Regions from separate parts of the Aestuariimicrobium sp. Y1814 genome, predicted to be linked through region 2. Evidence: riboswitches for the same ligand, from Rfam matches in the RefSeq annotation. Region 2 holds a riboswitch; the other holds the start of a gene.
What was found. A riboswitch is a leader RNA that binds a small molecule or an ion and turns the genes downstream of it on or off. The one in region 2 is predicted to bind cobalamin.

Region 1 (14,444 bases), on a different contig from region 2:
AAGGTGTCGACGCGCCCTGGTCGGCGCCCGCGGAACGGGCCCAGCGACGCTGTCCTCCAGGCCCCTCCCCCCTCCATGAACAGGGCCGAGTGACAGGGGACGACCATGGCCCAGCACACCGACGAGACCAGCCTCGAGACCGGAACCCCGGACAATCCGTCCAAGATCACCATCTCCAAGGGGTGGGTCCAGGGCGTGGCCCTGGTCCTGGTCTTCGGCTTCCTGGTGATGGGCATCCTCGCCTATCGCACCTACGGGGACTCCATGCCCCAACCCGAGCAGGTGGTCAGCGAGTCCGGTGAGGTCGTCTACACCTCTGCCCAGATCACCAATGGCCAACAGATCTTCCTGCGCCGCGGGCTTCAGCAGTACGGCTCGGTGATGGGCCACGGCGGCTACCTGGGCCCCGACTACACCGCCGAGTACCTTCGCCTGTCGACCCTGCACGTCACCGAGCAACTGCGCAACAGCGGGGTGAGCGACCCCGAGGCCGCCACCGTCGTGATGATGCGCACCAACCGCTACGACGAGGCCTCCGGCACCCTCACCCTGACCAAGGAGCAGGTGGCCGCCTTCGAGCACGTCCGCTCCTACTACGCGACCTTCTTCGGCGAACCGACCACCAAGCACGGGCTGATCCCCGAGGTGATCACCGACCCGGCCCAGATCCACGACCTGACCGCCTTCTTCGCCTGGACGGCATGGGCCTCGGCGGCCGAACGGCCCGGGCACAGCTACTCCTACACCAACAACTGGCCGCCCGAGCCGCGCGTTGACAACCACCCCACCGCCGACATCCTGGTCTGGTCGGGCATGTCACTGGTGGCGCTGCTGGCAGGCCTGGGTGCCCTGTTCGCCCTCTACGGCCGGTGGAGCCGCAAGATCGGCTGGCACGGCAACGAGGCCCCCTCGCTGAAGTTCCTGCAACCCGGCGAGGTGAAGATCACTCCCTCCCAGAAGGTGACCTCCTGGTTCTTCCTGGTGGTGGCGCTGCTGTTCCTGATCCAGGCCACCCTGGGTGCGGCGATCGAGCACTACCGCGCCGACCTGAGCAGCTTCTTCGGCCTCGACCTGGCCAGGCTCCTGCCGTTCAACCTGGCCCGTACCTGGCACGTGCAGTTGTCGCTGCTGTGGACCGCGGCCTCCTTCCTGGCCGCGGGCATCTTCCTGGCCCCGATCATCTCCGGTCGCGAACCCAGGCGTCAGTCGTGGCTGGCCACCGGCCTGCTGGTCGCGCTGGCCCTGGTCGTCGCGGGCACCCTGACCGGCACCGCGCTGAGCACCTTCGGGGTCGAGTGGGCCGCCGGTTCCCCCTTCTTCGACCAGCAATGGGAATACCTCGACCTGCCCCGGGTCTGGCAAACCCTGCTGGTGATCGGGCTGTTCCTGTGGATCGCGATCGTCTTTCGCGCCATCCGCTCGCGGTTGAAGACCGAGAGCAAGTTCAACATGCCCTGGTTGTTCTTCTACTCCGGGCTGGCCATCCCCGGCTTCTACGCCGTGGGCCTGCTGGCCGGCACCCAGACCCACCTGACCGTGGCCGAGTTCTGGCGGTTCTGGGTGGTCCACCTGTGGGTGGAGGACTTCCTGGAACTGTTCACCACCGTGATGGTCGCCTACATCTTCGTGATGCTGGGCGTGGTGCGGCGCAAGATCGCCATCCAGATCATCTTCCTCGACGTCATCCTCTACTCGGTCGGTGGCGTGCTGGGCACCATGCACCACCTGTACTTCTCCGGCACCCCGGTCGAGCACATGGCACTGGGCGCCTTCTTCTCCGCCCTGGAGGTCATTCCGCTGACCTTCCTGACCGTCGAGGCCTGGACCTTCCTGCAACTGGGCTCCCGGCAGGAGTCCCGCAGCACCGCACCCTTCCCGCACCGCTGGGCGGTCATGTTCCTGGTGTCGGTGGGTTTCTGGAACTTCGTGGGGGCCGGAGTCTTCGGGTTCCTGATCAACCTGCCGATCGTCTCCTACTACCAGATCGGTACCGCGCTGACCGCCAACCATGCCCACGGCGCCATGATGGGCGTCTACGGCATGCTCGCGGTGGGCCTGGCCCTGTTCGCGCTGCGCTACATCATTCCCCCGGATCGATGGCCCGACCGGTTGGCGAAGTGGTCGTTCTGGTCGCTCAACATCGGCCTGGCCTGGATGGTCTTCGCCACCCTGTTGCCGCTGGGCGTGCTGCAACTGTGGTCCTCGGTCAACGAGGGCTACTTTGAGGCACGCACCCTGGGCTACATCGCCCAACCCGGCAACGCCATCCTGGAATGGTTGCGGATGCCCGGTGACGTGATCTTCCTGGTCGGCGGCATCCTGCCCTTCCTGTGGATCACCTGGCTGGGGGTGCGCCACGGCATCAAGGCCACCACCCATGAGCTGGAACCCGAGACCCTGTTCGTCGAGGAGCACCCGCAGGCCCGCCACGACCGCACCGGTGTCTCCGCTGACCTGGGGGACTGAACCGTGTTCGACCAGTTCGAGCCCACCACCTGGTTCGCCCTCGGCTATGCCGTGACCCTGCTGCTGGTGGCCCACGGCATCGACAAGATGTCGCGGCGGGCGGCACTCACCGTCGAGCAGAACCAGCGTGGCGGCTTCGTCTACCACGCCGACCACGATGCCTGGGTCTGCCCCGAGGACCAGTGGCTGTGGCCACAGTCCTTCGATCCCGAGAACCGGGTGATGCGCTACCGGAGCACCCCCTCGGTGTGCAATGCCTGCCCGGTGCGCGACTCCTGCACCACCTCCGACAGCGGACGAGAAGTCCAGCGCCAGGTCGACCCGTGGCCGGCGTCAGAATCTGCCCGGTTCCACCGCGGCATCGCCTGCACCGTGGCGGTGCTGGCCTGCGCTTGGCCGGTCGCAGCCGCCCTGTCGGGGCCCTCGTCGGTGGAGGTGGCGGTGCTGTTGGGCACCACCGTCCTGGTGCTGCTGGGCTCGCTGCCGCTGTGGTCGCACCTGCGCCGCAGCCCGGTCGACCCCGCCGGGGTGCTGTTCCGCCCGGCCGATGACAACGAGGCCGACCGACTGGCGCTCGCGCTGAAGGCCCGTGCCCGCCGCACCCGCTACCGCTCCGACCGTCTGGCCGGGCCCCAGGTTGCCCCGCCGCCGGTCGAGGAACCGGTGGTGCTACCCGTGAGGAGTTCACGATGGAAGCCCTGATCATCACCGTCGTCGCCGTCCTGGTCCTGGGGGCGCTGGTCGTCTCCTGCATCAGGATCATCCGGGAGTACGAACGCGGGGTGATCTTCCGTTTCGGACGGCTGCGCGGCCCGCTCGGGCCCGGCCTGGTGCTGCGGATTCCCGGGGTTGACTCCCTGTTGCGGGTCGAACTGCGCACCATCACCTTGACCATTCCCCCGCAGGAGGTGATCACCAGGGACAACGTGACCGCCCGGGTGAACGCGGTCGTCCTGTTCAAGGTGGTCGACCCGGTGCTCTCGGTGATGGCGGTGGAGAACCACGCCGTCGCGACCTCCCAGATCGCCCAGACCACGCTGCGCTCGGTGGTCGGCCGGGCCGACCTGGACACCCTGCTGGCCCACCGCTCCGACCTCAACGAAGACCTGCGCACCTCGATCGCGTTGCAGACCAAGCCCTGGGGCGTCGAGGTCGAGGTGGTCGAGATCAAGGACGTGGAGATTCCAGAAATGATGCAGCGGGCCATGGCCCGCGAGGCCGAGGCGGAGCGGGAACGCCGCGCCAAGGTGATCAGCGCCCACGGCGAACTGCAGGCCGCCGAGGAACTGCGCGATGCCGCGGCCATCCTGGCCCAGGCACCGGGCTCGTTGCAGCTGCGCTACCTGCAGACCCTGCTCGAGTTGGGTGCCGACCAGAACTCGACGGTGGTGTTCCCGCTGCCGATGGACATCGTCAAGCCATTCCTCAACTCGGTCGAGCAGTTCCTTCCCTCGAAAGGCCTGAATCATGACTCCTCACGACAACACTGAGACCGTGGCCGTCCAGCCCTCGCTGCCGAAGCCCGGGCGGCCGGTGGTGCTGGAGCCGCTGGCACCCGGGGTGTGGACACTGATCCTCGGTGCTGCCCTGGCTGTGCTGGCACCCCTGTTCGGGTTCCTGATCGGCACCACCTACGGGCCAGGAGACGGCTCCCGGGCGATCAACCCGATCGAGCTCGGGCTGATCGCCGGGGTGATCGTCGGTGGCATCGGCGTGGCCATCGCCCTGGTCGGCGCCTGGCGCCTGATCCAGCGCAGCCGTGCCGCCCACGGCGAGGCGGCCCGGCAGGAGGCCGCCAACGCCGAGTAGTCACCGCAGTTGCCCGCCACGGCATAGGCTGAACCCCGGCACGTCGTCGGCAGGCAAGGAAAACACATGGGTTGGGTAGAGGCGATCATCCTCGGAATCCTGCAGGGGCTCACCGAGTTCCTGCCGATCTCCTCCAGTGCGCACCTGCTGATCGCGGGGCAGCTGTTCTTCGAGGGGGACGCCGGGTCGGCCTTCACCGCCGTCACCCAGCTCGGCACCGAGACCGCCGTGGTGCTGTACTTCGCCAAGGACATCTGGCGCATCATCAAGCACTGGTGCCTGTCGCTGGTCGGCAAGGTCGACAAGTCCGACCCCGATGCGCGGATGGGGTGGCTGATCATCCTCGGCTCCATCCCGATCGGCGTGCTCGGGCTGCTGCTGCAGGACTACATCGACCACACCTTCCGCAACCTGTGGGTGACCGTGGCCATGCTGGCCGGGGTGGGCCTGGTCATCGGCCTGGCCGACCGGCTCGCGAAGAACGAGAAGACACTCGACCAGCTCACCCTGAAGGACGGCCTGCTCTACGGCCTGGCGCAGGCCGCCGCCCTGATCCCCGGGGTATCGCGCAGCGGCGGCACCATCGCCGCCGGCCTGGCCATGGGCTACAAGCGTGAGGCCGCCGCCCGCTACGCGTTCCTGCTGGCCATCCCCGCGGTGTTCATGTCGGGGCTGTTCAAGCTCAAGGACGTGCCCGGTGACCCGCGACTGGCCTGGGGTCCGCTGATCGTGGCGACCATCATCGCCTTCGCGATCGGGCTCGCGGTCATCCACTGGCTGCTGAAGTACGTCAGCACCCACAGCTTCAAGCCGTTCGTCATCTACCGGTTGATCCTCGCCGCGGTGCTCGCCGTCCTGCTGCTCACCGGCACCCTGGACGCCGTCCCGGCAGCCGCCGGATAGCCCGGTCCCGCCCAGTCCCCGGTCACTGCGCACTGCTGCCCCCACGGGAGCAGTGCGCAGTGCTGTGATCGGACGAGCCGGTGTGCCTCCGCACTGCTGCCCCCACGGGAGCAGTGCGAAGCCCTGCGTCGCAGCTCGCCGGGCTCCTCTTGACTTACCGTCGGGATTCGCCGACCATACTGGCATGACCGACCATTCGGGATCGCCGGACTATGACCTGCCGGAGGCGCTCGACCTGACCGAGCCCCAGCAGTACCGGGCCCTGTTCGAGCCGACCCGTACCGACATCGTCACCCTGCTGCTCGAACGTGCCGCGACCACCTCCGACCTGGCTGAGGCCCTCGGCAAGCCGAAGGGGACGATCGGCCACCACCTGAAGGTGCTCGCCGACGCCGGCCTCGTCCGGGTGGTGCGCACCGAAAAGGTGCGTGCGCTCGAGGCGAAGTACTACGGCCGGACCGCCCGCACGTTCTACTACCAGCGCCTCGGCGAGGCGGTCGGCAATGAACACCGCATCCTCACCCGCGCGGCCGCCGAGGTGGCCGCGGTGCCCGACCACGGCACCGACCAGGTCTTCGGCGCGGGCCTGCGCTACGCCCGCATCCCCGCCGAACGGGCTGCCGAATGGCACCGGCGCCTGGCCGACCTGCTGGTCGAGTTCGCCGCCGAGCCCCGTGGCGGCGAGACCACCTACGGCGCGGTCTTCGCCCTCTACCCCACCGATCGTCCGGCCATGGGCACCACCTCGCACGAACCGGGCGACGCATGACACAGACCACGCCCCAGGCCCCGCCGCGGCTGGGCGGCAACTACGCACGCTTGTTCTCGGCCTCGGCGCTGGCGAACCTGGGCGACGGCCTGATGGCGGTCGCCGTGGTGTGGCTGGCCTCGGCGCTGACCCGCGACCCCACCGCCATCGCCCTGGTCGGGCTGGCCTCGCGGCTGCCGTGGCTGTTGTTCTCCCTGCCGGCCGGGGTGCTCAGCGACCGCTACGACCGACGGCTGCTGGTCGGGGCGATGGACGTGGTGCGCTGCGTGGTCGTCGCCGCCTTCGGGCTGCTGTTGTGGTTCCACCAACACGACCTGCCCACCCCCGAGGCGTTGGCAGCCGGCGCCGCTCCTCCGCCGAACGCGAACCTGCTGCTCGGGGCACTCGTGGGCGGTGCGCTGCTGCTCGGTTGCGCCGAGGTCGTGCGCGACAACACCGCCCAGTCGTTGCTGCCGTCAGTGGTTGACCGCTCACTGCTGGAGAAGGCCAACGGACGCCTGTGGGCCGCCGAAACGACCATGAACCAGTTCGTCGGCCCCCCGCTGGCCGGGGTGCTGGTCGCGGTGTCGGTGGCCTGGCCGTTCATCGGCAACGCGGGCCTGCTGGCTGCCTGTGCGGTGCTGGTGTTCTCGCTGCGGGGGAACTTTCGGCCCGGGGGTGCGGCGTCGGGCCGGATCAACTTCCGCGCCGAGATCAGCGAAGGGTTCCGGTGGCTGTGGGGCCACCACCTGCTGCGGGCGTTGGCGGTGGCCCTGGGCGTGATGAACCTGGCCGGCTCGCTCGCCGGTGTGGTCTTCGTGCTGTTCGCCCAGGAGGTGCTCGGCCTGTTCGACGGCTGGAAGTTCGGCGTGCTGCTCAGTGGTGCGGCGGCCGGTGCCGTGATCGGGTCGGTCCTCGCCGACCGGGTCATCGCACGGCTCGGGGAGGCCCGGGCCCTGCTGGTGTCGATCACCGTGATGGCGGTGACCCTGTTGTTCACCGCCGTGGTGTCGTCGGCCGCCCTGGTGTGGTTGGCGCAGCTGCTGTCCGGCGCCATGGTGGTCGTCTGGAACGTCATCACCGTCTCGCTGCGCCAACGGATCATCCCCGACCACCTGCTGGGCAGGGTGAACTCGGTCTACCGCTTCTTCGGGTGGGGCACGATCTCGATCGGCACCCTGGTCGGAGGCCTGCTGGTGAGCTGGTCACAACCGTGGCTGGGCCGTGAGTGGGCGCTGCGGGCCCCGTTCGTGGTGGGCGGCGCCCTGTACCTGGCGGTGCTGGTCTTCGCCGCCCGCCGGTTCACCCAGGACCGGATCGACCACGCCCGCAGCGCCGCGGAGGCGCCCGTCAGCGGCTGAGCACGTACTCACTGGACGAGAACCAGGGCGTCACTGGATGGATACCGTCTTAGGTGGCGGGTTTTCCTGCTCCCGGGGAGGAAAACCCGCCACTTAAGGCCCGCGCGGCACGGCAGCGATCCCAGCCGCCCACGACCGGCTCGGCACTGCTGCCCCCACGGCAGCAGCACAGGGGAACCCACCAGTCAGGCGGTGGCCCGCTGCCAGGGCCCGGTGACCACGCGCCCGGCACCCACCCCAGCAGCCACCCGAGCGCCGGCTGCCTGCGTGCCAACCTGCTCGGCGACCGCCCAGTCGTCCATGACGCGGACGGGGCCCGGGGCGGTCTTCAGCCCCAGGCGCCACCCGCGCAGGCAGGCGGCCACCCAGGTGGCGGTGCTGCAGTCAGCGGTCAACGTGTGGCTGATCGTCTGGTCGACCCACTTCTGGGCGCGGGCGACCACCTGCAGCACGGCGTCCACCGAAGCCACCTGCCCACCAGCGGGCTGCAGCCCCGGGCTGGTCCCGGCGGGCACCAGCCCCGGGGCGTCCGGGCTGATGCTGAGCAGGGCCGCGTTGCGCAGGCCGCCCGCCACCTTGAGCCGCAGCCGGTCCCAGTCGAGCCGGGCGGCCACCAGGCCGCGGCGCCCCTCGAGCATGTCGAGGGTGTCGATCGGCACGAGTCCCCGGCTCCACCCGGACGAGTGGACCGAGGCGAATGAGCCCCGCTCCCGGGCCAGGTCCGCCGAGGCGTCGATCGCATGCCACGAGATGAACTCGAGCAGCCGGTCGGCCAGCACCCGGGCAGCGGACGAGCCGTAGCCCAGCCCCAGGGCCTCGACCAGGTCACCGAAGCCGGCCACCCCCAGCGCCAACCGCCGGTCGGGATCGGTGACCGGGGCCAGGTCGACGCCCTCGTCCAACCGGCGGACCGCCCGTCGGACCGCCCCGGCCAGTCGGACCCACTCGACACCCACGCCGGGAGCGGCCAGGAACTGGGCCACGTTGAGCACACCGCGCCGCCCGGGTTCGGACCCCGGCACTCCCCCGCCGAGGTCACGGCCGGCGACGGCGTCCTTCCAGACCAGCGCCGTGACCCGCCCGGCGCGCAGCAGGCCCACCAGGTCGGCAAGGTGGTCCCTGGCACCGACGCGCCGGTGGGCCACTCGTCCAGCGCCGGCCAGGGCGACGTACTCCCCGTAGCGTTCAGCGAACGCGGCGCCGTCCAGCTCGGCCAGGTCAGCGGCTCGTCCGGTGTCGAACAGGCACCAGGTGCGGTCGTCGGCCACCCGTTGCATGAACTCGTCGCTGAGTCCGATGGTGCCCGGCGCACCGGGCGCCCGGTCGGTGGCGGGGTGGTGGAGTTGCCAGTCCTCGATGATCATGAATGCTGTCGTCCCTCGTGAAGCAGTCCGGATGCTTCCGCACCACCGGGGACGATCGGGTCTGGCGCCCAACGCCTGCCCACAGGCCGGCGTGACGCACGGATCCCGGGCCCTCCCACGGAGCCGCGGACCCCCACCGACGGTGGGGCGCTGGCAGGTCTTCGGACTCGTGGGCATTCGTGCTTCCTACTGCCCGTCGCTTCCCGGACCGTGTGGTCCAGTGCTTGATGACGGGGTTCGTTCCCACTTACCGCTGCGGGGCAGTCCCGGATTCCCACCGGGTTCCCTGTTGTCTCCCCCACCCGCTTCTCGTGCGATCGGCAGGTGTGGGAACCAGCTGCAGTCCCCACTGTAGCGGGCCACGGACGCGCCGGGGTGGGCGGCCGGCCGCGACGAAGTTTCCCACACTTGGTCGCTTCTCGAATGGCCCGCGTACCGTGGAAGCACAGAGCAGTTTGTCTTGCGAGCGCAGGAGCGGTGAGAGTTGACCAGCACACACCCGGCCCCCGGCACCCTCGAACCCATGACCGAGGCCCGCGGTCACGACACCGGCCCCGACGCCCGTGGTACCGACTGGACCCAGACCGAGGCCGCGGCGGCCCTGTCCCACTTCGAGGTGGACGCCGAGGCCGGGTTGTCCGACGACAAGGCCGCTGCACAACTGGCCAGCCATGGCCCCAACGAACTGGTCAGCGCCCCACCCGAACCGGGTTGGAAGAAGCTGCTGCGCCAGTTCCAGGACCCGCTGATCTACCTGCTGCTGGCCGCCATCGTGATCTCGCTGGCCGCCTGGGTCGCCGAGGGCGCCCACGGGGTGCCCGTCGACGCGATCGTGATCCTGGTCATCGTCATCGCCAACGCGGTGCTCGGTTACGTGCAGGAGTCCAGGGCCGCCGATGCGGTGGCCGCGCTGCAGAAGATGGCCCAGGTCACCAGCACCGTGGTGCGCGGCGGGCAGACCGTGCGCGTCCCGGCCGCAGAACTGGTGCCCGGCGACGTCATGCTGCTGGCCGAGGGTGACTCGGTCGGCGCCGACGCACGCCTGCTCAGCACGGCCTCCCTACAGGTCGCCGAGGCCTCACTGACCGGCGAGTCGACCGCGGTCACCAAGTCACCGGCGGTGATCGAGGGTGAGGTGCCGCTCGGCGACCGCACCAACATGGTCTTCAAGGGCACCGCGATCACCCAAGGCACGGGACGAGCGGTGGTGACGGCCACCGGCATGGACACCGAGATGGGCCACATCGCCACGATGCTCGCCCAGACCGAGCAGGAACCCACCCCGCTCAGCAAGGAAGTCGACTACATCGGCAAGACGCTGGGCATCGCGGTGATCATCATCGCCCTGGTCGTCATGGTCGCGATCTGGCTGACCAGCGGCATCTCGTCACTGCAGGACGCGGTCGACGTGCTGCTGGTCGGCGTGTCGCTGGCGGTGGCGGCGGTGCCGGAAGGGCTGCCGGCGATCCTGTCGGTGGTGCTGTCGATCGGCGTGCAGGCGATGAGCAAGCGCAACGCCATCGTGAAGAACCTGTCCTCGGTCGAGACCCTCGGCTCGGCCTCGGTGATCGCCTCCGACAAGACCGGCACCCTCACCCGCAACGAGATGACCATGGTCAAGGTGCGTTCCCGCTCCGGCGAGACCCAGGTCACCGGCGTCGGGTACGCCCCCGACGGCAAGGTGTTGGTGGACGACACCCCCCTGCTCGAGACCGATCCCGAACTCGACCTGCGTGAGGAGGACATTGTCGTCCTCTCGGGCGGGACGCTGGCCTCCGACGCCGAGATCCAACAGGACGAGGACGGCAACTGGCAGGTCATCGGCGACCCGACCGAGGCGGCCTTCGTGGTCGCCGAGCGGAAGGCCGGCCTGACCGAACGGCGCCAGGAACGCTTCCAGCGGATGGGTGAGGTGCCGTTCACCAGCGAACGCAAGATGATGTCGGTGGTCGTGGACGACTACGACTACCCCCTGCCCGGCCGCGAGGGCACCCCCGTGCTGATCGCCAAGGGCGCACCGGACGTGCTGCTGGCCAAGTGCACCCACTTCCGGGAGGGCCTCGAGGTCCGCCCGCTGACCCAGGAGAACATCGACGGGGTCAACGCCGACGTGGCGTCCATGTCGCAGCAGGCGCTGCGCACGCTGGCGGTGGCCTACCGCGAGCTCGACGCCGAGGAGTACGCCCGCTACACCCTGCCCGACGGAAGCTTCGACTCCGAGGCCGGCCTGGAACTGGAACGCGACCTGATCTTCGTGGGCACCGTCGGCATCATCGACCCGCCCCGTTCGGAGGCCGCCGAGGCGATCGCCGAGGCGCGCCGCGCCGGGATCCGCGTGGTGATGATCACCGGTGACCACCCCGACACCGCGCTGCGGATCGCCCAGGACCTCGGCCTGGCCGGCCCCGACGACCGGACCCTGTCCGGCCCGGAACTGGACAAGCTCAGCCCCGAGCAACTGCGCGCCGAGGTCGAGGAGGTCTCGGTCTTCGCGCGGGTCGCCCCCGAACACAAGCTGCAGATCATCCAGGCCTTCCAGGACAACGGCCAGATCATCTCGATGACCGGTGACGGCGTCAACGACGCCCCGGCGTTGAAGAAGGCCGACATCGGCGTGGCCATGGGCATCACCGGCACCGAGGTCTCCAAGGAGGCCGCGTCGATGATCCTCACCGATGACAACTTCGCCACCATCGTCGCGGCGGTCCGGCAGGGGCGGGTGATCTTCGACAACATCCGCAAGTTCCTGCGCTACCTGCTCTCGTCCAACATGGGTGAGGTCTGCACCATGTTCTTCGGGGTGATCTTCGCCGGTGTGCTCGGGCTGACGGGTCACGGCGAGGCGATGGTGGTGCCGCTGTTGGCCACCCAGATCCTGTGGATCAACCTGGTCACCGACTCGGCCCCGGCGCTGGCGATGGGTGTTGACCCCGATACCGATGACGTGATGGCCAAGAAGCCCCGCAAACCCACCGAGCGGGTGGTCAACGGGCAGATGTGGTCGGGGATCATCCAGATCGGCCTGGTGATGGCGATCGTCACCCTTGCCGCGCTCGACATCTTCCTGCCCGGCGGCCTGGTCGAGGGCAGCGGGACGGTCGAACTGGCCCGCACCGCAGCCTTCACTACCCTGGTGTTCGCCCAGTTGTTCAACGCGTTCAACTCCCGTTCGGAGCACACCTCGGCGTTCCACAAGATGTTCACCAACAAGTGGCTGTGGGCGGCTGTCGCGTTCGGCCTGGTCACCCAGGTGCTGGTGGTGCACGTGCCGTTCCTGCAGTCGGCCTTCGACACCACGGCGCTGTCGCTGGGCCAGTGGCTGACCTGTTTCGCGCTGGCGTCCGGGGTGCTCTGGTACGACGAACTGCGCAAGATCATCATCCGCGCCGGCATGAAGCGCCGCGGCGAACTGGTCTGAGTGCGCGGGCCGGTCGTCCGTTTGGCGGACGAGCTGTCCACCGGCTGGTCGTCCACCGGGGGGCTCGTGCCGCGGTGGTGACCCGCCCGGCTGGGAGGATGGTGGTGTGACCCCTTGCATCGCCCGACTCCCCTTGCGCCGCTGGTTGGCGGTCGTGGTGCCGGCCCCGGTGGCCGCGGTCCTGGTTGCGCTGGGTGTGCGCGCCGAATTGGACACCCGTTTCGTGGAGCCGGGCACCGCCGACCTGGTTGCTGCCCTGGTGGGCGTGCTGCTGCTGGGGGTCGCTGCGTTGATGGTGCGCAGCTGGGTGGTGCGCGCCGAGGTGGACGACCAGGAACTGCGCATCGTCCGCCCGCTGCGCCCGACGCTGCACTTCGGGTTGGCCGACCATCGCTTCGAGATGACCTTCCGCCACGACGATGACGAGAACGACATCTCCTCCTCCGACCTGCACGTGGTCGGCCTGGACGGCAGCCGGCAGGAGTTCATGCTCCACTTCGGCAAGAGTACTGACGGTGACTTCTTCACCGAACTGGTGGCCCGCAAGCGCGCGGTGGACCTGGCGACCTCGCCGCTGGTGTGAGCCCGCCGACCGGGAGCGGGGCGGCTCGCAGGTCGTGTCAGGGGTCGGTGCAAGAATGACCAGCATGACCGACAAGGTGGTCGAGCTGACCGACAAGGAACGCCAGGTTCGTGGCCTGGATGCCCTCGGGCGGGCACTCGCCCCACTGGTCGAGCAGCGGATGAGCGCCTTGCATGGCGCTGACTGGGTGCGCCTCCACGAGGCTGACGAGACCGAGCGCCGTGGCGTGGCCCACCGTTTCGACCCGACCGACCCGCGGGCGCTGCTGCGCCTGCTGCGCCACCAGCGGTTCCACGGGGTGGACGCCGGGGTGAGGGCCCACCTCGACGAACTCATCGAGGCCGGCAACCGGGCCGCCCACACCACCAGCATCAGCCGCGCCGAGGCGGACCGCGCCCTCGAGACGATGCTGCTGGTCGCCGAGGCCCTCGACCTGGTCGAGGTCCGCGACGAGTTGACCGAGCTGCTGGCCGCCGCCACGCCCGGCAACCGTGGCCCCGAGACACCCGCGCCACCGCCGCCACCGCAGGCGCCGGTGGACGAGCAGAGTTCGGTCACCTCGAACCAGGCCGGCGCCGCCGACGGCCTCGCGACGTTGCTGGTCACCACCGGCGACCTGCTCGTCGAGGTCACCCACCTGACCACGATCAACTACGCGCTGGTGCACAACTCGGTCTCCCCCATCCGTTCGGTGACGCTCACCAACACCTCAGGGCGGACGATGGAGTCGGTGCGCCTGGAGTTGGCACTGGACTCACCCCTGCCCGAGCACCCGGTGGGGGCCCCGCTGGTCATCACCGTCAACAGCCTCGGCCCGCGCGAGGTCATCGATGTCGCCTCGAGCCGGCTCGAGTGGCGACTGTCCAGCGCCCCGTTCCTGGCCTTCACCGAGGCCGTGGGCACCACGCTGCACCTGAGGGTCACAACCGAAGGTGCCGACAGTGCCCCGCTCGGTAGCGACAGCGCCGGGGTGCGGCTGCTGGCCTTCGACGAGTGGTTCGCACGGGGCATCCCCGAGCTGGTGGCGGCGTTCGTCCGACCCAACGACCCCGCCATCGCCACCCTGGTCGACAAGGCCTGCGACCTGCTCGACCAGCGCACCGGGTCACCGTCGCTGCAGGGCTACCAGGCCGGGCCCGAGCGGGTGCACCAGATCGCCGAGGCGATCTATGACGCCCTGGCCGGTGTCGGGGTGCGCTACCTGGAGCCGCCGCCGTCATTCGAGACCACCGGGCAGCGGATCCGGTCGCATTCGGTGGTGCTCGGTGAACGGATGGGCACCTGCCTGGACCTGACCTGCCTCTACGCGGCGGCGCTGGAATATGCCGGGCTGCACCCGGTGGTCGTGGTGGTCGAGGGCCATGCGTTCACCGGGTTCCTGACCGACGACAACCAGTTGCCGTTGGTGGCCGTGGACCGCGCCTCGACGATCTCGACCCTGGTCGGCACCCCGCTGTTCGACGCGGTCGAGACCACCGCTGCGACCGCCGGGAACACCGTCAGCTACGACGAGGCCCGTGGGCTGGTGCATCAGTGGTGGTACCCCGCCCCCGACAAGGTGCGATACCTGGTCGATGTGCACCGGGCCCACCGGCTGGTGCGCCCGTTGCCGAACGTGCGCACTGAGGGCGAGGTGACCATCGTCGAGGTGCTGCAGGGTCCGATGACCGCCCCCGAACGGCGGGGGTCGTCGTCCACGCCGTCGACCGAGCCGGGTGGCGCTGCTGAACCCCAGGCCCCGCCGCGGGTGCAGGCCTGGCAGCGTGAACTGCTCGACATGAGCTACAACAAC
Region 2 (14,444 bases):
AGGACCTGCGCGCCTGAATACTGCTGCCTGCCTCAGTTCGGTGCGTTGCCCCGCATCGAACTGAGGCAGGGATGCACAACCCGGGCAAGGGGTTCAGCCGGCCGCACGGGGACGACCCGCCGCGACCTGGAATGCCGCCAGGACCCGTGCCTCCAACCTCCGCGGGTGCGCCACCTCCTCCTTGCCCCAGCGGGCGAACACCCAGCCCTCGGCCTCCATCCCCTCCTGCCGACGCTTCTCACGGCGGACGACATCGGCCGGGGCCTCACCGGGACGCGCCAACCGGTCGTACTTGTCCTGGCCGTCGTACTCCCCGAGCACTCCCTGTTCCGGCCAGGCGAAGTCGGCCACGCCGAGCTGGGTGCCGAACGAGTCGCGCACGACGTACTGCTGCACCGGCATCGGCAGGGACAGCCTCGAGAACGCCAGTCGGCTGAGGCTCTCCATGGGGCTCTCGGACCAGGCCGAGGCGAACTGCAGCACCAGCCGGGCCCGCTCGATCCCGTGTCGCCCGGCAAGCAGGTGAACAGCCCACCCGGTGGCCGCGTCGAAGGCTGCCAGTTCACGGGCGACCCGGGCATCCCAGCGGGCTCGTTCCCAGGCGATCAGGCCGGCGTTCAGCCCACACAGCCGCGCCAGGTCCACCACCGTGCGTGCCCGCGTGGTCACCCGCATCCCGTTGACCACGGCGATGTGTTCAGCCGGCAGTGGCGCGCTCCTGATGTGGCGAATGCCCCGCTTGCGGGAGCGTCCGTTCCCGTCCTGGACGGTCTGCACCAGCGCCGGGGGCCAACCGGCCAGCGGCAGTCCGTGGACCAGCGCCGCCGACTCCAGGGCGAGCACGTCGTCCGGTGAGCAGGCCGCGGCCATGGCCAGGTGCTGCACCACTCGGTCGTCCTTGCCCGGGTCCATCCGGGCATAGAAGCCGCGCGCCAGGTGCACCAGTTCGCCGGTCTTGAGGGCCGCTGCCAGTTCCCCGCGGGTGCACCCGGACGACAGCAGCGCTGCTGTGGTGAAGACCTCCATGCCGCCCAGCAAAGCCGATCAGGCCCGGCTGGACAATGGGACCCCGGCAAGCTGTGGATAACTCGACCGCCTGTCGACCGGCGGGCTGCTGGACCGCCAACGGCATCGTCCGGGGTGTCTGCACCGGTTGTGCATCGCTGCCTCAGTTCAACGCGGGGCAACCCGCCGAACTGAGGCAACGGCACCAGCACCACAGCATCAGGCCTTGGTGACCCGCACCGCCAGCCCCAGTTCCTCGTCACCGACCCAGCCGCCGCCGGTGGCCTCGGCCGCATCGACCCGCTCCACGGCAAGCGCCAGCACCTCATCGGCGATGCTCGCCTGGTTCGCGGTGAGCGCCTCGGCCAGGTCACCCTCTGCCGACCAGGACAGGGTGATCCGGTCGCTGATCTCGAAGCCGGCCTTCTTGCGGGCATCCTGCACAGCACGGACGACCTCGCGGGCCAGCCCGGCGCTGACCAGGGCCGGGGTGAGTTCCAGGTCGAGGGCGACGGTCTCACCCTGCTCGTTGACCACGCTCCAGCCCTCGCGGGGGCGTTCGCTCATGATCACCTCGTCGGCACTGACCTCGGTGCCGCCGTCGAAGGCGACCACAGCCCGGCCGTCCGCGGCCAGAGCGGCGGCGAGTTCGGCGGCATCGGCTGCGGCGATCGCGGCCGCCACCTGCGGGGTCTGCTTGCCGAACCGCTTGCCCAGCGCCCGGAAGTTGCCCTTGGCGGAGTAGTCGACCAGGTCACCGGCCGAAGCGAACGACTCGACGGCCTCGACGTTGAGCTCCTGCTTCAGTTCCTCGACCAGCGCGTCGTCCAGTTGGGCCAGCGCCTGTGAGGGCACCAGCAGGCGGGCGAGCGGCTGGCGGGTCTTCATCTTCGACTCCGCGCGGGCCGATCGTCCCAGTTCGACCAGGCGACGGGTGACGTCCATGGCCCGCCCGAGTTCCTCGTCCACCTGGGACTGGTCGACCTGCGGCCAGTCGGACAGGTGCACCGAGGCCGGGGCGCCGGGGTCGGTGGCGGCGACCAGGTCCTGCCAGACTCGTTCGGTGACGAACGGGGCCAGCGGGGCCATCAGCTGGGTCAGGGTGACCAGCGCGGTGTGCAGGGTCGACAGGGCACCGGCATCGCCGTCCCAGAACCGACGCCGGCTGCGGCGCACGTACCAGTTCGACAGGTCGTCGATGAACTCGCTGAGCAGCCCACCGGCAGTCTGGGTGTCGAAGTCCTCCAGCGCGGCGGTCACCTTCGCCACCAACTGCTGGACCGACGACGCGAGCCAGCGGTCCAGCACGTGGCTGGGCGCGGTCAGTTCGGCCGGGGACCAGTTGTTGGCGCGGGCGTACAGCGCGTGGAAGCTGACGCTGTTCCAGTAGGTCAGCATCACCTTGCGGACGACCTCCTGCAGCGCGGTGTCACCCACGCGGCGGGGGCTCCAGGGCGACCCGGACGACGCCATGAACCAGCGCACCGCGTCGGCTCCGTGCTGGTCCATCAAGGGGATCGGCAGCAGGATGTTGCCCAGGTGCTTGCTCATCTTGCGGCCGTCTTCGGCCAGGATGTGGCCCAGGCACAGCACGTTGCTGTACGAGCCCTGGTCGAAGACCAGCGTGCCGATCGCCATCAGGGTGTAGAACCAGCCGCGGGTCTGGTCGATCGCCTCGCAGATGAAGTCGGCCGGGTAGGCCTTCTGGAAGGCCTCGACCGACCCCTCGGCGTAGGGGTACCCCCACTGGGCGAACGGCATCGAGCCCGAGTCGAACCAGGCGTCGATCACCTCGGGCACGCGGCGGAAGGTGCCCTCGACCCCGGGCAGGGTGAAGGTGATGTCGTCGACGTAGGGGCGGTGCGGGTCGAGCGCGGACTGGTCGCCGCCGGTCAATTCGGACAGCTCGGCGCGTGAGCCGACGCAGACCAGGTGCGAGGGGTCGAGCTCGTTGCGCCAGATCGGCAGCGGGGTGCCCCAGTAGCGGTTGCGGCTCAGCGCCCAGTCGATGTTGTTCTCGAGCCAGTCGCCGTAGCGGCCGTGCTTGATGTTCTCGGGGTACCAGGTGGTCGCCTCGTTCTCACGCAGCAGGGCGTCCTTGACCTGGGTGGTGCGGATGTACCACGACGGCTGGGCGTAGTAGAGCAGCGCGGTGTGGCAGCGCCAGCAGTGCGGGTAGCTGTGCTCGTAGTCGAGGTGGCGGAACAGCCGGCCACGCTGCTCGAGGTCGACGAGCAGGTCGGCGTCGGCGGTCTTGAAGAACTTGCCGCCGACCAGGTCGAGGCCGGGTTCAAAGGTGCCGTCGGGGCGCACCGGGTTGACCATCGGCAGCCCGTAGCTGCGGCACACGGCCATGTCGTCGGCGCCGAAGGCGGGGGCCTGGTGCACCAGGCCGGTGCCGTCCTCGGTGGTCACGTAGTCGGCCAGCACGACGAAGTGCGACCGGGTGCCGGTCTCGGGTCGTCCGGCGGCCTCGGGGAACTCGACCAGGTCGAAGGGCCGGTCGTAGGTCCAGTTCTCGAGCTCGGAGCCCTGGTGGCGGGCCAGCTCACGCCAGGCCGGCTCACCTTCGGCGGGGGTGCCCAGCGCCTTGTCAACCAGCGGTTCGGCGACCACCAGCGACTCGGTGCCGTTGGTCATCACCACGTAGGTCACCTCGGGGTGGACAGCCACGGCGGTGTTCGAAACCAGCGTCCAGGGGGTGGTGGTCCAGACCAGCAGCGAGGCCTGGCCGGCGTACGGGCCGCTGGTCAGCGGCATCCGGACGTAGACCGACGGGTCGACGACGTCCTCATAGCCCTGGGCCAGTTCGTGGTCGCTGAGCGTGGTGCCGCAGCGCGGGCAGTAGGGGGCGACCCGGTAGTCCTCGACCAGCAGGCCCTTGTCGAAGACCTGCTTCAGTGCCCACCAGACCGACTCGACGTAGGACGGGTTCATCGTCCAGTAGGCGTCGTCCATGTTGACCCAGTACCCCATGCGGGTGGTCAGCTCGGCGAAGGCGTCGACGTGCCGGGTGACCGACTCACGGCACTGGGCATTGAACTCCTCGACACCGAAGGCCTCGATGTCGGGCTTGCCGTTGAACCCGAGTTCCTTCTCGACGGCCAGTTCGACGGGCAGGCCGTGGCAGTCCCAGCCGGCCTTGCGTTCGACGTGGTAGCCCTGCATCGTGCGGAAGCGCGGGAAGACGTCCTTGAAGACGCGGGCCTCGACGTGGTGGGTGCCCGGCTGGCCGTTGGCGGTCGGCGGGCCCTCGTAGAAGGTCCACGGCTCGGCGCCCCGGGTCTTGGCCAGGCTCGCCTCGAAGGTCTGGTTCTTGTCCCAGAACGTCAGGATGTCGTGGTCGAGCTCGGGGAAGGACACGTGTGCGGGCACGGCGTTGTACGTGCGCTCAGCGTTCGCGGGGGTGACGTTCTGGCTTGTCATGCGGCGGTTCCTTCAACACGGCGGGTTGGGTTGAAGGGACGAGGCGAGCCCCGCGGTACCACCCTTCGTTGGGGCCCGTGGGCCCCCACTCATTCGTCGCCGCAGCCGGTTCTAGTGGGGCGCTCCTACCCTGGGGCGGGAGGCCTGTTCTTCCGGCAGCTCCGGGGTGATGGCCCCATCAGTGCCGTGCGGACGTCAGTCATTGTAGGCGCCCCGGGCAACTCAGCGGAAATGCTGTGCCCGGGGCGCCGTCGGGATGGACCCGGAGGGGGTGGGAAGGGTCAGGCCATCAGGGTGTAGGCCTGGGTGCCGGTGGCGATCTGGCGCGGCAGGCTCCAGCTGCCGATCCGGTTCACGTAGGTGAACAGGGTGCCGTCATTGCGCTTGCCGACCAGGTCAGGGCGGCCGTCACCGGACAGGTCACCGGGGCTGAACGCGAGGGCGAAACCGTCCCAGCCGCGGCCGACCTGGCGGCCCGAGGCGATGTTGGCACCGGGGGCACCGGCGTACATCCACAAGGTGCCGTCGCCGCGGATCGCCAGCAGGTCGGAACGACCATCACCGGTGAAGTCGCCCACGCTGAGCAGCTGGGTCATCCCGTTCCAGTTCTTGCCGATGTGGGCGATGCCGGTCAGCCCGTTGGGGGTCATCACGTAGCGGAACAGGGCGCCGTCCGAGGCGCGGCGGGCCACCACGTACTGGGTGGACGACCCGTCGAGGCTGCCGACGGGGACGATCATGTCCATGCCACCCCAGTTCTGGCCGACCTTCTTCCAGCCGGACAGGTACCCGTTGCCGGTGGAACGGAACAGCCACAAGGAGTTGTCGTCGCCGCGGCGGGCCAGCAGGTCGCTGCGCCCGTCGCCGTCGACATCGGCAACCTGGGTGATGTAGGTCATCGCGCCCCAGCCGGCGCCGACCTGGCCGAGGTGGGTCAGCCCACCGGTGGTCGAACCGGCGAAGAACTGCAGGCGTCCCTGCCCGTCGATGGCGTAGATGTCGGCGACCCGGTCGCCGGTGTGGTCACCCAGCACCCGGGTGACCGGGGTCGAGATGCGCGGCGGCTCGAGCGGGTTCATCGGCCAGTCCGGGGCCGTGGCGGGGCCGGCGGTCCAGTCGACGTAGTGCCAGCCCTCGACGGTGCCGGGCTGCGGGGTGGACAGGGTGGCGCCGACTTCGGAGAAGGTCCAGTCGATGTCGGTACCGTCGACCTCGCCGTTCCAGTAGGACCAGAAGTGGTTGGCAGCCACCGGGTGGCCGTTGATGGACTCGATGAAGTCGGTGCCGGTGACGGTGAAGCCGGCGCTGATCAGGGCCGCTCGTCCGTTGGTGAACTCGGTGGCGCAGCCGCCGGCCTGCTTGCCGGTCTGGTCCTGGACGACCACCCAGACGTTGTCGGCGGCCAGGCACGCCTCGGCGGCCTGGGCGTTGGCGGGGGTGATGGGGGTCTCGGCCCGGGCAACGGTGCCCTGGGTCACGAGCAGGCTGGCGACAACCCCGAGCGCCAGCGCGAGACGACGAATCCGCATGGGATCTTTCCTTTCGACGGACCCACGCTCGCCGCAGGAAGCCCCATGGCCCCCACCCTCGACCGCGCGAGTCACCAGTGGTGGTGTCGAGGTTCGGTCCGGCTCTCACGGTTGCGGGTCAGCCCGGGGATTGCACCCGGTTCTCCGCTCGACCCCTGCACTCTAGCAGCAGCGTCTGTGGAGCGGCGGTCACGGGGCGCACCGTGTGCCCCACGGGCATATCGCGGCAGCGTTCCACTTCGATGGCGAGTTGGGAAGCGGGCAGGGCTGCGATCGGGGTGCCGTCATCCATCCGCTGCTGGACTGCCTCGGTGCGGTGCGGCAGCAACCACCGCGGGGCGAGGTCGTCCGGGGTCGGGAAGGCCAGCCGCAGGGAGGTGACCCGCACCGGGTGCTGGGCGGCGAAGTCGCGGCAGGCGACCTCGCTGAGGCGCTTGGTGAAGCCGTAGAAGTCGGTCGCGTCGCCGGGGCCGGAGGGGTCGACCGGCACCTGCCCGTAGCGGGCGAACACCGACATCGAACTGATGTGCACCATCGGCTTGTCCAGCAGCAGGCACTGTTCCAGGCAGGTCACCACCGAGCCGACGTTGACGCCGTAGGCCCGCGAGACCCGTTCGGGGTCGGCGCGTTGCTCGGGGGTGAAGGCCAGCACCACAGCCATGTGGACGACCAGGTCGGCGTCACGGATGGCCTCGTTGACCTGGCTGGCGGACAGCGCATTGACCTGCTGGTAGTGCGCCGGCTCGTGGTCACCGGCGGGGCCGGGCAACAGGTCGGCGACCAGCACCTCGTGGCCCCGGGCGCGCAGGGCGGGGACGAGAAACGCCCCGACGTGCCCGCCGCCACCGATGATCGTCATCCGCACAAGGTGCAGCGTTCCACGGTGCCGCCGCGGTGGGCAAGGGGGTGCCCGGTTTGCGGAACGGATACCCCCGGGGGTATCTTCGTCCCCATGAGCCCCACCCCAGCGACCAACCGGCCCACCCGCATCGTCATCGTCGGCGGCGTCGCCGGCGGCATGAGCTGCGCAGCCCGCGCCCGGCGACTCGACGAGACCGCCGAGATCGTCGTGCTCGAACGCGGCGAGCACGTGTCCTTCGCCAACTGCGGCCTGCCCTACTACGTCGGCGGTGAGATCACCGACCCGGCGGCCCTGCTGGTGCAGACCCCGGACTCGCTTCGGGCCGCGCTGAACCTCGACGTGCGCACCGGGCACGACGTGATCGGCCTCGACCCTGACACCAAGTCGGTCACCGTGGGCACCGCCGACGGTGAGCAGACCATTGACTACGACGCGCTGGTGCTCTCACCGGGGGCCCGGGCGGTGCGCCCACCGATCCCCGGCATCGACTCGCCGCGGGTGCGCACCCTGCGCACGGTCGACGATGCCCTGGCCCTGCGCGACGAGGTCACCGGTGGCGCCGTGCGGGCCGTGGTGCTCGGGGCCGGCTTCATCGGGCTGGAGGCGGCCGAGGCCCTGGCGCAGGCCGGCGTCGGCACCCACCTGGTCGAGCTCGCCCCCCACGTGCTGCCCCCGCTCGAGCCGGAGCTCGCGACCCTGGTCACCGCCGAACTGGATGAGCTCGGCATCACCACCCACGCCGGGATCGCGGCCACCGCCATCGAGACCGGTGACGACCACGATGTCGTCGTGCTGGCCGACGGCACCCGGCTGGCGGCTGACCTGGTCGTCCTGTCGGTCGGGGTGAAGCCCGACACCGAGGTCTTCGAGTCGTCCGGGCTCGCCTGCGAGCGCGGCGCCATCGTGGTCGACGAGCACGGTCGGACGAACCTGGACTCGGTCTGGGCGGTGGGGGACGCGACCGTGAGCACCTGCCCGGTCACCGGGGCCCGTCGTCCGGTGGCACTGGCCGGGCCCGCGAACCGGGCCGGGCGCCTGGTTGCCGACGACATCCTGCGCCCCGAAGCGGCGCGCACGATCCCCGCCCCGGTCGGGACCGCGATCGTGCGGGTCGGTTCCTTGACCGCCGCCCTGACCGGCGCCAACCGGGCGTCGCTGCGGGCGGCCGGGGTGGAGTTCCGCACCGCCCACCTGCACCCGAACCAGCACGCCGGCTACTTCCCCGGTGCCGCCCAGGTGCACCTGGTCGTGCACTTCGGCACCGACGGACGACTGTTCGGCGCCCAGGCCGTCGGCACCGACGGCGTCGACAAGCGCATCGACGTGCTGGCCACCGCCCTGCGCGCCGGGCTGGATGTGCGTGACCTGATCGACCTCGACCTGTCGTACTCACCGCCCTACGGCTCGGCCAAGGACCCGGTGAACTTCATCGGCATGGTGGCCGAGAACGTGCTCAACCAGACCCTGGGGCTGTGGCAGGCCGAGGACCTCGACCGGGTGCAGGCCACCGCGCTGGTGCTCGACACCCGTAGCCGGGCCGAGTTCGCCACCGGCCACCTGCCCGGTGCGCTGAACATTCCCCACACCGAGCTGCGCGGACGACTCGACGAGGTGCGGGCCGCTGCTGATGGGCGAGCCGTTCGGGTGATGTGTGCCTCGGGCGTGCGTTCGGCCATCGCGCACCGGGTGCTGGCCCAGGCCGGCTTCGACTCCGCCTCCCTGTCCGGGGGCATCCTCACCCTGCGGGCCGCGCTCGGCGAGCGCGCCGCCGAGGTGCTCGTCCGCTGAACCCCTGACCCACTCAACCCACCACAAACCCGAAATCGAAGGAGACCATCATGTGCCGAGCAGTCACCTGCACGTCCTGCGGGAAGACCACCTGGGCCGGCTGCGGCCAGCACGTCGACCAGGTGATGAAGAACATCCCCAAGGCACAGCAGTGCCCGGGCCATGCCAAGCAGGAATCAGGCAGCTGGTTCTCGAAACTGCTCGGCCGCTGACATGAACGAGCATGACCTCGCCGCCCAGCGGCGCATCCTGAACCGGCTGCGCCGCGCCCGCGGGCAGCTGGACGCGGTGATCACCGCCGTCGACTCGGGCGCCCCCTGCCGACAGGTGGTGACCCAGTTGGCTGCTGTCGCCAGCGCCCTCGACAAGGCCGGCTTCGCCATCCTGGCCACCGCGATGAAGGACTGCGTCGCCGACCCCGAGGCGACCGCCGAGACCGAGGACGGCCTGACCACCGAGGAACTGGAAAAGCTGTTCCTGATGCTCGCCTGACCCCGTCTGCGGCCCGAATCCGCGTCTGCAGCCCGGCCCGGGCTCGAACTGCAGTCCGCCCCCGGTGCCACCACGGTCGTGATCCCGGTCAGCGGCTCCGGTCGACAGGGGCCGCGGGTTAGGCTGGGCGGGGCTCGAACGAGGGGAGGAACGCATGGCTGACGTGGACGACAACACCCGTGACCACGCGCTCGAACAGACCCTTCCCGACCTCGGCCAGGACGACTCCGGCCACGAGTCAGCCACCCCGGCCCCGGTGGTGTCCTACGGCCCGCTGCCGACCCACATCTTCCGCACCCCCGCCTCGCCGGGGAGCGCGAGCAGCGCCACCAGCCCCGGCGACGCGCCGCCGGCCGCGCCAGCATCACAAGCCACCCCGAACGACCCCGTCGCCCCTCACGAGCTGCCGCTGCCCACCCGCGAGGACATCTCGGCCCACCGGCGCTCGCACCGCCAGCGCACCGGCGCCCGGGAGCGGTCCGGGCTGCGCCGGTTGCGGGCCCAGGCCCGGCGGATCTGGTCCGAGACCGCCGAGAACACCGCAGGCACCTCGATGCTGTCGACCACCGAGGTCGACCTGCGCCACAGCCGCGCCGTGGTCGACCTCGCCGGACGAGTGGCTGCCGCCGCCCTCGGGGCCGGCGCGACCGCCGCCGATTCCACGGCCCTGCTGCTGCGGGTCACCCAGCACTACAAGCTCTCGGTGCACGCCGACGTGACGATGTCCTCGGTGAACATCACCCACTTCCGGTCCCTGGAGGGTGACCCGATCACCATCCTGCGCACGGTGCAGACCAAGACCACCGACTACCGCAAGCTGGCCGCAGTCGAACACCTCGTCGACAACATCACCGCCGACGAGCTGACCCTGACCGAGGCCCGCGGGCGCATCGCCCAGATCGTCCGGATGCCGAAGACCTACCGCCGCTGGGTGCAGACCCTGGCCAAAGGATTCCTCGGGTTCTGGGTGGCCGCCCTGTTCGGCGGCAACATCTGGGACATGCTGATCGCCGGGGTGACCACCGCGGTGGTCGACCTGGCCATCCGCGGCATCGCCGTGATCAAGGCCCCGTCCTTTTTCGGGCAGGCGGCCGGTGCCGCGGTGTGCGGGGCGGCGGCGCTGGGGGTGATGGCCGCCAGGGCCCACCCGGGCTGGAATGTCGACGTCTCCCCCTCACTGGTGGTCGCGGCCGGCATGATCTCGATGCTCGCCGGGCTTTCGCTGACCACGGCCATCCGTGACGCCATCGACGGCTACTACCTCACCGCGGCGGCCCGGCTCGTCCAGGTGGCCACGTTGACCGGTGGCATCGTGCTGGGCCTGACGGTCACCCTGTGGGTGGGCCTCGAGCTCGGCATCCCCGCCTACCTGTCCCCCACCACCGGGGTCCGCCCGGTGTGGTGGATGCAGGTCATCGCCTCGTCGCTGATCGCGGTGGCCTTCGCCGTCAACAACCACCTGCCACCGAAGGCGTGGGTGGTTTCGGCCGGCTTCGGCCTGCTCGCGTGGCTGGTGTCGTCCGGCGCCGGCACCCGGGTCTCGGCCGATGCCGCCACCGCCGGGGCTGCGGCCTTCGTGGTCGGGATCGCCGCGCAGGCCCTGACCCGGGCGGTCAAGGTACCGTCGATCGCGTTGGTCACCGCAGGCGTGGTTTCGCTGGTGCCCGGCATGGCCTTGTACCGGGGGCTGCTGGGGCTGGTGAACATCAGCCAGGGCATCACCGTCACCCAGGATTCCAACCTGGTGCTGTTCCAGGCTCTCATGGTCGCGGTGATGCTCGCGGCCGGTGCGTCCCTGGGCACGGTCGCCGGTCGTCCGCTCAGCATGCCCGCCGACTGGCCGACCCGATTGGCGCTGGGCAAGGCCTGGCGCCGGGGTCACGACGACGCGCAGAACGTCTGAAGATTTCCAGCACGCCGACCAAGTGGCACTACGGCATGATGGGGTTGCCCAGTGACGCCCGTTCCGACGTCACCGCCCCCATCGAACGTTGCGAGGTTCCACAGATGGACAGTCTGGTCGTGGCCATTGGCAAGTCAGCCATTGGGATGAAGACCTCCGACGGTGACTCGATCAGCGGCCCCGGCATCCCGCCGCAGTTGCCCGGCAAACCCGCCAGCATCCCGATGATCGCTGCCCAGGTGGCGGCCACGTTCGCCCAGTTCGAGACCTCTCCCACCCCCGACCTGGTCGTGGTCGGCTCGACGGCGCTGCCGGCGGACGAGCAGGGCCTGGGTGAGGCACTGCAGTTGATCTGGCCCGACGCGACCCTGGCGCTGTACGAGGACGGGGTGCTCGCCCATGCCGCCGCCCTGGGTGGTTTCGGGGTGGTCGCCAGCATCGGTTCGGGGGTGATCGTGATGGGCCTCGACGACACCGGCGCGCTGCACCGGGTCGACGGTTGGGGCCCGCTGCTGGGTGACCGCGGTGGGGCCTTCGAACTCGGACGACGTGGCCTGGTCGCGGCCTTCGAGGCCCGCGACGATGTCGGCCCGGCGACGGCGCTGGGCGACCTGGCCCAGAAGTGGCTGGGTGGCATTGACCTGGCCGCCGCCGTGCGGCTGCTGGCCGACCCGCACCAGGTCGAGACGATCGCCGGGTTCGCCGAGCAGGTGTGCGAGGCCGCCGCCCAGGACGACCCGGTTGCCGCCCAACTGGTCACCGAGTGCGCCATCAAGGTGGCCCAGAGCTGCGCCGCCACGGCCCAGCGGGTGGGCCAGCAGATGGTGGCGCTGCGCGGCGGCCTGACCCATTCACGGACCTACATGACCGCCCTCGAACTGGCCCTGGCGCGGTTCGACCTGGAGATCCTGAAGGCGAACTACGATCTGCTCGACGTGCCGGCCGAGCTGCTGTTCACCGACCCGTACCAGAAGCATGTCAGCTACCTGACGCCGGCACCGGTGCTGGTGAGCGCCGGTCAGGCGGTGACGTAGCGGCGTCCGTCCAGGGCCCGGCCCAGGGTCACCTCGTCGGCGTACTCGAGGTCACCACCCACCGGCAGGCCCGAGGCCAACCGGGAGACCTGCACGCCCATCGGCAGCAGCAACCGGCTCAGGTACGAAGCGGTGGCCTCCCCCTCGACGTTGGGGTCGGTGGCCAGGATCACCTCGCGGACGGTGCCGTCGCCCAGCCGCATGCACAGCTCACGGATGTGCAGGTCGGCCGGGCCGCGGCCGTCGATCGGTGAGATGGAGCCGCCGAGCACGTGGTAGAGCCCGCGGAACTCGCGGGTGCGTTCGATCGCGACGACGTCCTTGGACTCCTCAACCACGCAGATCGAGGTCTGGTCGCGGCGAGGGTCACGACAGACGCGGCAGCGTTCGTCCTCGGAGACGTTGAAGCAGATGTCGCAGAACTTCACCTTGGCCTTGACCTGCAGCAGGGTCGCCGCCAGGTGCTCGACGTCTTCGGTGGGGGCGTCGAGCAGGTGGAAGGCGATCCGCTGGGCACTCTTGGGGCCGATGCCGGGCAGTTGGCCGAGGGCATCGATGAGGTCCTGGATCGGGCCTTCGTACACGGGGTTCCTCCTGCCGTCAGAAGCCGAGGTTCGGCATCTGCGGCATGGAGGCGGCTGCCTTGGCGGTGGCCTGGGAGTTGGCGTCACGGACGGCGGCCACGACCAGGTCGGCCAGCGTCTCGGTGTCCTCGGGGTCAGCGGCCTCGGGCTTGATCACCAGCCCCTTGAGTTCGCCGGTGCCACTGACGGTGGCCACGACCAGGTCACCACCGGCCGAGCCGGTGAACTCGGCGGCAGCCAGCTCCTGCTGGGTCTGGGCAAGCTGCGCCTGCATCGCCTGCGCCTGCTCGAGCAGCGCGTTCATGTCCATGCCTTCGGGGAACATCGGGGTCCTTTCGGTGGTGGCCCGGCCGGTCAGGGGTGTCAGTTCAGGGGTGTGTCAGTTCAGGGGGACGGGCCGGTTCAGGGTCAATCGTAGGCGCTCAGCGTTCGCGCTCGCGTTCGTCGATGACCTCGCCACCCAGTTCGGAGATCACCAACTCGGCCGCCGAGACACCGGAGTCGTCCAGGACGATGTCGTCGTCCGACTCACCGGCCTCGACCGGCTCGGGCCCCGAATCGGGTGAACCCGCCTGTGTGGCCTGGCGCACCGAGGCCCTGGCCAGGTCGCCGAACTGGTGGGAGCGGGGCTCGGGCTCGTCGTCCGGGGGTGGCGGGGGTTCGGGGTCGTGGCGCGGCGACTGGTCAGCAGCCGAGTCCGGACGACCGGCCGGGCGGCCCTGGCGCGGGTCGTCGGCCAGTGCGGGCCGGATCTTCAGGTCGGCACCCAGCACCTCGACGATCGAGTCACGCAGCACGTTGTCGGTGCCGCCGGAGGTGAAGTTGTCACGCGCACCGGGGTTGGCGAACAACAGGGTGAGCACGCCGTCGACGACCTCACCGACCTGCGCATTGCCGCTGAGCAGCATGAAGCTGAACCGGCGGCGCTGCTTGACCTCCTCGAGCACCCGGGGCCATTCCTGGCGCATCCGCGAGGTGTCGATGTCACCGGGCCTGCCCCGGGGGGCGGACGGCGCGGCCTGGGCCGCCGGCTCGCCCGGGCGCAGCGGCACGACATTGTCGGGGGTCTGGTCCGGGCTCGGGCGGTGCGGCCGTTGCCGCGGACCGCCCTTGACCGGGGAATCCTGCGCCGGGCGCTGCCGCTGGGCCGGGGGCTCCTGAACCGGGGGGTCTTGAACAGGACGCTCCTGGACCGGGGGTTCCGGGGCCGGACGTTCCCGAACAGGCGCGGTGTCGGTCCACTGCTCGCGGGCCGGGGGCTGGGCGGGGGCGGTGTCGTGGCTGACCGGCACTCCCCCCTCGGCGAGTCGCCGTTCGAGCCGGTCGAGCCGGGCGTGGACGCCGCGTTCGTCGACATCGGCACCGGGCAGCAGCACCCGGGCACACATCAGTTCCAGGTGCAGCCTGGGGGCGGTGGTGCCGCGCATCTCGGTCAGCCCTGCGGCGATCACCTCGGCCGCGCGGGTCAGTTCCCCGGCACCCATGGCCGCGGCCTGCAGCGCCAGCCGTTCGGCCTGGTCGCCGGCGGCATCGATCAGCCCGGTCTCGACGGCATCGGGAACGGCGGCGACGATGACCAGGTCACGCAGGCGGCGCAGCAGGTCTTCGGCGAAGCGACGCGGGTCCTGCCCGACCTCGATGACCCGGTCGATGGTCGCGAAGACCTCTTTGCCGTCACCGGCGGCGAAGGCGTCGACGACCTCGTCGAGCAGGGTGTCGGGGGTGTAGCCGAGCAGGGCGGCCGCTGAGGCGTAGTCGACGCCCTGTTCACCGGCGGCACCCAGCAGCTGGTCGAGCACCGACAATGAGTCACGCACCGAC

Region 1: another riboswitch for cobalamin. It lies ahead of ACQE3C_RS13115 (hypothetical protein); the one in region 2 lies ahead of ACQE3C_RS11860 (FG-GAP-like repeat-containing protein).

What each region holds. Positions count from the first base shown of each region.
Region 1 covers NZ_JBNJRW010000012.1:58,823-73,266, forward strand. Annotated here, with positions in the region: gene ACQE3C_RS13080 (nitric-oxide reductase large subunit) at 106-2,466, shown strand; gene ACQE3C_RS13085 (hypothetical protein) at 2,470-3,168, shown strand; gene ACQE3C_RS13090 (SPFH domain-containing protein) at 3,156-3,956, shown strand; gene ACQE3C_RS13095 (hypothetical protein) at 3,934-4,275, shown strand; gene ACQE3C_RS13100 (undecaprenyl-diphosphate phosphatase) at 4,342-5,178, shown strand; gene ACQE3C_RS13105 (ArsR/SmtB family transcription factor) at 5,363-5,947, shown strand; gene ACQE3C_RS13110 (MFS transporter) at 5,944-7,287, shown strand; gene ACQE3C_RS13115 (hypothetical protein) at 7,473-8,651, opposite strand; cobalamin riboswitch at 8,787-9,004, opposite strand; gene ACQE3C_RS13120 (cation-translocating P-type ATPase) at 9,136-12,069, shown strand; gene ACQE3C_RS13125 (hypothetical protein) at 12,176-12,652, shown strand; gene ACQE3C_RS13130 (DUF4011 domain-containing protein) at 12,717-14,444, shown strand, end outside.
Region 2 covers NZ_JBNJRW010000010.1:48,483-62,926, reverse strand. Annotated here, with positions in the region: gene ACQE3C_RS11875 (GNAT family N-acetyltransferase) at 1-17, shown strand, start outside; gene ACQE3C_RS11870 (hypothetical protein) at 94-1,026, opposite strand; gene ileS (isoleucine--tRNA ligase) at 1,225-4,431, opposite strand; gene ACQE3C_RS11860 (FG-GAP-like repeat-containing protein) at 4,713-5,960, opposite strand; cobalamin riboswitch at 5,959-6,151, opposite strand; partial or broken gene ACQE3C_RS11855 (NAD-dependent epimerase/dehydratase family protein) at 6,337-6,819, opposite strand; gene ACQE3C_RS11850 (FAD-dependent oxidoreductase) at 6,913-8,610, shown strand; gene ACQE3C_RS11845 (hypothetical protein) at 8,661-8,822, shown strand; gene ACQE3C_RS11840 (metal-sensitive transcriptional regulator) at 8,824-9,102, shown strand; gene ACQE3C_RS11835 (threonine/serine ThrE exporter family protein) at 9,257-11,005, shown strand; gene ACQE3C_RS11830 (BadF/BadG/BcrA/BcrD ATPase family protein) at 11,110-12,039, shown strand; gene recR (recombination mediator RecR) at 12,024-12,623, opposite strand; gene ACQE3C_RS11820 (YbaB/EbfC family nucleoid-associated protein) at 12,640-12,948, opposite strand; partial or broken gene ACQE3C_RS11815 (DNA polymerase III subunit gamma and tau) at 13,433-14,444, opposite strand, start outside.